DNA from 2 places in the Psychrobacillus sp. NPDC093180 genome. Region 1 is predicted to be linked to the other one. Evidence: a T-box and tRNA genes for the amino acid it is inferred to sense, from the RefSeq annotation. Region 1 holds a T-box; the other holds one or more tRNA genes.

Evidence for each region. The T-box of region 1 lies ahead of serS (serine--tRNA ligase). A T-box ahead of a tRNA ligase gene usually reads a tRNA of that ligase, here a tRNA-Ser.
Region 2: it has a tRNA-Ser gene. The T-box ahead of serS (serine--tRNA ligase) is inferred to sense a tRNA for this amino acid. The anticodon was not compared.

The regions. Positions count from the first base shown of each region.
Region 1 is NZ_JBIVOJ010000025.1:7,208-10,548, forward strand. Features, by position in the region: gene tadA (tRNA adenosine(34) deaminase TadA) at 1-138, shown strand, start outside; gene serS (serine--tRNA ligase) at 158-1,432, opposite strand; T-box leader at 1,487-1,702, opposite strand; gene pdxT (pyridoxal 5'-phosphate synthase glutaminase subunit PdxT) at 1,726-2,319, opposite strand; gene pdxS (pyridoxal 5'-phosphate synthase lyase subunit PdxS) at 2,322-3,206, opposite strand; gene pdxR (MocR-like pyridoxine biosynthesis transcription factor PdxR) at 3,314-3,341, shown strand, end outside.
Region 2 is NZ_JBIVOJ010000001.1:1,089-4,429, forward strand. Features, by position in the region: tRNA gene ACIP9W_RS00050 (tRNA-Pro) at 1-8, shown strand, start outside; tRNA gene ACIP9W_RS00055 (tRNA-Ala) at 20-95, shown strand; tRNA gene ACIP9W_RS00060 (tRNA-Met) at 117-190, shown strand; tRNA gene ACIP9W_RS00065 (tRNA-Ile) at 197-273, shown strand; tRNA gene ACIP9W_RS00070 (tRNA-Ser) at 286-378, shown strand; tRNA gene ACIP9W_RS00075 (tRNA-Met) at 407-483, shown strand; tRNA gene ACIP9W_RS00080 (tRNA-Asp) at 487-562, shown strand; tRNA gene ACIP9W_RS00085 (tRNA-Phe) at 621-696, shown strand; tRNA gene ACIP9W_RS00090 (tRNA-Gly) at 704-777, shown strand; tRNA gene ACIP9W_RS00095 (tRNA-Ile) at 783-859, shown strand; tRNA gene ACIP9W_RS00100 (tRNA-Asn) at 864-938, shown strand; tRNA gene ACIP9W_RS00105 (tRNA-Ser) at 945-1,035, shown strand; tRNA gene ACIP9W_RS00110 (tRNA-Glu) at 1,045-1,116, shown strand; tRNA gene ACIP9W_RS00115 (tRNA-Asn) at 1,335-1,409, shown strand; tRNA gene ACIP9W_RS00120 (tRNA-Ser) at 1,416-1,506, shown strand; tRNA gene ACIP9W_RS00125 (tRNA-Glu) at 1,515-1,586, shown strand; gene ACIP9W_RS00130 (ammonium transporter) at 2,641-3,341, opposite strand, start outside.

The DNA of each region.
Region 1 (3,341 bases):
TATCGCCTTTTAAATGACAATAGATTTAATCATGTATGTGAGGTAACAGAAGGTGTTTTAGCAGAGGAATGTGGAAGCCTACTTACTCAATTTTTTCGAAATCTTAGAGCACAAAAAAAGAACCAGAAGAGATTATAGTTTCTGGTTCTTTTCTTTGTTACTTAATAACAGTTTTACCGCCCATATATGGCACTAAAACTTCTGGTACAACTACTGTTCCATCTGGTTGTTGATAGTTCTCTAAAATAGCAGCAACAGTACGTCCTAGTGCAAGTCCACTTCCATTCAAAGTGTGCACATATTCTGGTTTAGCACCCGTCTCTCTTCTAAAGCGGATACCAGCACGACGAGCTTGGAAATCTTCGAAGTTACTGCAAGAAGAAATTTCTTTGTACTCTCCGTAACTTGGTAACCAAACTTCTAAATCATATTTTTTGGCAGCGGTAAATCCTAAATCCGCTGTACACATATGAAGCACACGGTATGGTAAACCTAATAACTGCAACACTTTTTCTGCATGGCCCGTAAGTAACTCCAACTGCTCATAAGATTCTTCTGGCTTAACAAAACGTACTAGTTCTACTTTGTTAAATTGATGTTGACGTATTAAACCTCTTGTATCGCGTCCTGCAGATCCTGCTTCTGAACGGAAACAAGCACTAAAAGCAGTAAATGCTTGAGGTAATGCTGCTCCATCTAAAATCTCATCACGGTAAAAATTCGTTACTGGAACTTCTGCAGTTGGGATTAAGAAATAATCTTCTTCGTTTATTAAAAATGCATCTTCTTCAAACTTTGGTAGCTGACCAGTACCAGTCAAACTTGTGCGATTTGCTAAATAAGGAGGAAGCATTTCTTCATAGCCGTGCTCTTCAGCATGCAAGTCCATCATGAAGTTTATCAAAGCACGCTCTAGTCTTGCACCCAACCCACGATAAAAGGCAAAACGACTTCCCGTTACCTTAGCTGCACGTTCAAAATCAACTATTTTTAAATCAGTGGCAATATCCCAATGTGCTTTCGTTTCAAAATCAAATGAAGGCACTTCTCCCCATGTACGAATTTCTACATTATCATCTTCTGAATCGCCAATTGGAACACTATCATGTGGGATATTTGGAACGCGCATCATCATATGATCAAACTTTTCTTCCACTGCACGTAATTCGTCATCCAATGCTTTGATCTCATCGCCAACTTCACGCATACGAGCAATAATATCATCTGCATTTTCTTTATTACGTTTCATTTCTGAAATTTTTTGAGAGAATTCATTTCTTTCAGCCTTTAGTACTTCTGTTTTAGCAATCAGTTCTCTGCGTTTTTGATCTAATGGTTGAAATTGATCAAATTCAGAAATTTCTTCTCCACGTTTTGCTAACTTCGCTTTTACTGCTTCGTAATTTTCTCGTACAAATTTCACGTCTAACATGTAAATTCCTCCTAATTTTTAGTCAAAAACGACAAAAAAGCCCTCATCCCTTATAAAAGGGACGAGAGCATACCCGCGTTGCCACCCTGATTGACTTGACCATATGTCAAATCCGCTTGTAAAATAACGGCTTTTCAACCGGATACGACTTACTAACCATTCAGTCGCTCAACTCAAAGGATGGATTCACAAGGGTTTCTGCCAGCTTCCACCAACCGCTGACTCTCTAAAAAAAACGTGCTTGTTACTACTTCCTATCATCGTTTTTTAATCATGAAATTACTATCACTTTACTATACAGCAACTCTTTTGGCAAGCGATTCCTTTACCATTTCAGTAAAATATGCAGTAATCCGATGATCGCTCGTTAACTCTGGATGAAAAGAGCATCCTAGTAAATGTCCTTGTCTAACCATCACTATTTTGTCTTCATGCATTGCAAGTATTTCTATATCTGACTCTACTTCTACAATATGGGGGGCTCTTATAAAAACAGCAGGAAAATCAGTTGCGATATCCTTCACTTCAAGGTTTGTTTCAAAACTATCTACTTGGCGACCAAAAGAATTACGCTCTACTGTAGCATTTAATACACCAATATGTGAAAAATCATACCCAACTATTTTTTGAGCAAGTAATATTAGACCTGCACAAGTACCAAACATAGGCTTTCCTGCTGTAGCAAATTCTTTAAGAGGTGTAAGCATATTATGTCGATCCATTAATTTACGCATGGTTGTACTTTCTCCACCTGGTAAAATTAAGCCGTCTACAAGTGTCAAATCGTCTTTACCTTTAACGATCATTGCCTCTACTCCACAAGCTTCGATAGATCTAATATGTTCACTTACCGCACCTTGAAGTGCTAAAACTCCTATTTTAACCATCATTACCATCCTCTATCTTGCATACGCTCTTCAGCCGACAAACGGGAAATTTCAATTCCCTTCATTGGAATTCCTAAGTCTTTAGAAATCTCTACGAGCAAATTATAATCTTGATAATGTGTCGTAGCTTCCACGATAGCACGTGCAAATTTCTCAGGGTTTTCTGATTTGAAAATACCTGAACCTACAAATACACCATCTGCTCCAAGCTCCATCATTAAAGCAGCATCTGCTGGGGTTGCAACACCGCCTGCTGCAAAGTTTACAACTGGCAATTTACCATTATGCTTAATTTGTAATAATACCTCATATGGTGCTCCTAAAATTTTTGCTTCTGTCATCAGTTCATCTTCGTTCATATGAACAATTTTACGAACATGTGCATTCACTTTACGTAAATGACGAACCGCTTCTACGATATTTCCTGTTCCAGGTTCTCCTTTCGTACGAAGCATGGAAGCACCTTCGCCAATACGACGAGCTGCTTCTCCTAAATCCTTACATCCACATACGAATGGAACCGTAAATTCACTTTTACGTAAGTGATATTCTTCATCTGCAGGTGTTAATACTTCGGATTCATCAATATAATCGACACCCATCGCTTCCAAAATACGTGCTTCCGTGATATGCCCAATACGTGCCTTTGCCATTACTGGAATAGTTACCGCACCCATTACTTCTTCCATAATACGTGGATCTGCCATGCGAGCAACCCCACCTGCTGCACGAATATCTGAAGGTACACGTTCTAGTGCCATTACTGCAACAGCACCTGCTGCTTCCGCAATTTTTGCTTGCTCTGCATTGATAACGTCCATAATAACGCCACCTTTTTGCATTTCAGCCATTCCACGTTTTACTCTATCTGTACCTGTTTGATTGATTGTCATATTTTTTCCCTCCAAATTGTTATAATCTTTAGTATAATAAAATATGACCATATGAAAAGTATCAGAATGTATAAAATTGAAGTGGTCAGATAGGTGATAAAATGGATTTTCTTATGTTTCAGCTTGAAA
Region 2 (3,341 bases), on a different contig from region 1:
CCCGACCAGTCCAAAAAATGGGGCCTTAGCTCAGCTGGGAGAGCGCCTGCCTTGCACGCAGGAGGTCAGCGGTTCGATCCCGCTAGGCTCCACCATATTATTAAAGTAAAATTCTTGGCGGTGTAGCTCAGTTGGCTAGAGCACTCGGTTCATACCCGAAAGGTCGTGGGTTCGACTCCCTCTGCCGCTATATTTAGGACCTTTAGCTCAGTTGGTTAGAGCAGACGGCTCATAACCGTCCGGTCGCAGGTTCGAGTCCTGCAAGGTCCACCATCAACATATTCCGGAGGAATACCCAAGTCTGGCTGAAGGGATCGGTCTTGAAAACCGACAGGCGGGTCATACCGCGCGGGGGTTCGAATCCCTCTTCCTCCTCCATTTTTAAAACTAATACATATATTATTATCGCGGGGTGGAGCAGTTCGGTAGCTCGTCGGGCTCATAACCCGAAGGTCACAGGTTCAAATCCTGTCCCCGCAACCAAATGGTCCCGTGGTGTAGCGGTTAACATGCCTGCCTGTCACGCAGGAGATCGCCGGTTCGATCCCGGTCGGGACCGCCATTAAATTAATTTAAGTTTATTAGTTTTAGATTTAGGACAAGTAAATAAAAATTGAAGAGGCTCAGTAGCTCAGTCGGTAGAGCAAAGGACTGAAAATCCTTGTGTCGGCGGTTCGATTCCGTCCTGAGCCACCATAGTAATGCGGGTGTAGTTTAGTGGTAAAACCTCAGCCTTCCAAGCTGATGATGAGAGTTCGATTCTCTTCACCCGCTCCAATAATGGGCCTATAGCTCAGCTGGTTAGAGCGCACGCCTGATAAGCGTGAGGTCGATGGTTCGAGTCCATTTAGGCCCACCATTATTCCGAAGTAGCTCAGTGGTAGAGCAATCGGCTGTTAACCGATCGGTCGTAGGTTCGAGTCCTACCTTCGGAGCCAACATATGGGGAAGTACTCAAGTGGCTGAAGAGGCGCCCCTGCTAAGGGTGTAGGTCGGGCAACCGGCGCGAGGGTTCAAATCCCTCCTTCTCCGCCATATATGTTTGGCCCCTTGGTCAAGCGGTTAAGACACCGCCCTTTCACGGCGGTAACACGGGTTCGAATCCCGTAGGGGTCATTTTAAAGCATGTATCCTATTAGGAAACATGCTTTTTTCAATCTTTAAGAGTGATCAATATCATTTAATAAGTAGCTTTTTCTATTTCTGTAAAACTTAATGAGAGTTCGATTTTTTCTCTCTATACCTTTAATAAGAGGTCAATTAGTCTCCTGATTAAAGCGTATGCCTAAAAACTTGAGGTCAATGCTTTTAGTCCAATTTAGGATTATTATTATTCCGAAGTAGCTCAGTGGTAGAGCAATCGGCTGTTAACCGATTGGTCGTAGGTTCGAGTCCTACCTTCGGAGCCAATATATGGGGAAGTACTCAAGTGGCTGAAGAGGCGCCCCTGCTAAGGGTGTAGGTCGGGCAACCGGCGCGAGGGTTCAAATCCCTCCTTCTCCGCCATATAGTTTGGCCCCTTGGTCAAGCGGTTAAGACACCGCCCTTTCACGGCGGTAACACGGGTTCGAATCCCGTAGGGGTCATTATAAAAAGCATGTTTCCAATTAGGAAGCATGCTTTTTTCATTGGTTAGGAAACTATAAAAGGTTTAGACATGAGGGAACTTTTTAAAAAGATTATAAGGAACGACATGCTTTAATTTAATCGTGGTATAGGGAAACTGCGAAGTAGTGAATGGAATGAAGAATCCGCTAAGATTTCCGCTGCAGGGCGTACGCTTTCCGCCGGCTTGGCTTCAGTCGCTTCCTTCGCTACGCTCTGTCCAGGGTCTTCAGCTCAAGCTATTCCGGCTGGAGTCGACGCCCTTTCGCTACAATCTATGGAGGATAACGCTATCTAATCAGCGTCACTGTTTAACAAATGAAACTTATTCAGATGTTCTCCAACTAATAAATTCCAATAAATGGTTTAATGTGACATAATGAGCTGCGAACACGACAAAGTCCTACGTGAACGCGACAAAGCCGAGCAAGCGGAAGCTTTTTATAAAGTAATCCTAAATAACGTTCATCCATATCGGCGTCTCACTCCAAGTAAACTTGTTTTATGAAAATTGGTTGCTCTCAGAAGTAATTTGGTTGCTTTAGACTAGACCTAGTTGCTCTCAACAGTGATTTGGTCGCTCACAGACTAGAATTGGTTGCCTTCGATAGCTGTTTGGTTGCCCTTAGCCATTTATTGGATTTGCCTAGTCAAAAAACTGTTGATGATTATGTTTTTAGCAAGTCGATCATTAATAAAAAAGATATTGCCATTGATTTTCGCTACAAGCGGCGACTCCTGTGGAGGCCAACAGGACGTTGGTTTCAAAGGCGTTGCCACACGATGTGGCGCTCTTAGCCTTTATTCCCTGGGCTAATGAGACATCCCAATGACGCCCAAAGCGGAAGGGATGGCTCATCGCTCACCCCACGGAAAGCATCCGAATGTAGCGAAAATCACGGCGGATACCTAATAAAGCTTTACCGCACAGTTTCCCTATTCTCTGCGTTATTCCATTTAATCGTTCCCATAAGCTAAATTGTCCAGAGGTAGGTACTTTAGCAGTTTTGTTCTGTCTTCAGAAGAATGAGAACCCTAATTAGTAGCTTTTCCTAGTTCCGTTAAGCGTTGAGCAAATCCTTCTGTTTTTGTGCTAATGCCAGGAAATACATCGTTCAGTTCATATGCTTGGGAACCATGCTCTACAAAATCAAGTCCAGCAGTTTCCTCCTCATTGGATACACGAATCGGACTAAATACTTTTACGGCAAACAAAAAGCCGGAAACAGTAATAGAAACCCAAACAATAACAGCTAAAATTCCTAATATCTGAACAACGATCAAGCTCGCTCCTCCACCTACAAAGAGTCCACTTGAAGTTTCAAATAGTCCAACAGCTATCGTTCCCCAAATCCCAGTTATCCCATGAACTGCTATTGCTCCAACAGGATCATCGACTTTTAATATAACATCTAAGAAGCGAACTCCTTCTGTCATAATAATACCTGCAAGTAAACCAATTAAGATAGAACTCATGAGAGAGACATTAGCAGCACCAGCCGTAATACTTACTAAACCTGCTAGTGCACCGTTTAAAGTAAGAGAGGCGTCCAATTTTTTAAATCTTAGTTTCGTATAAAAAGCGGTAGATAAAACTCCGGCAGAAGCAGCAAATAAAGTATTTGCAATAATTTGAGGGACAAGAGTAGGGTCGGCAGCTAAGGTACTTGCTCCATTAAATCCAAACCAGCCAACCCATAAGATGAAAACTCCTAAAGCACCGAGAGGAATACTGT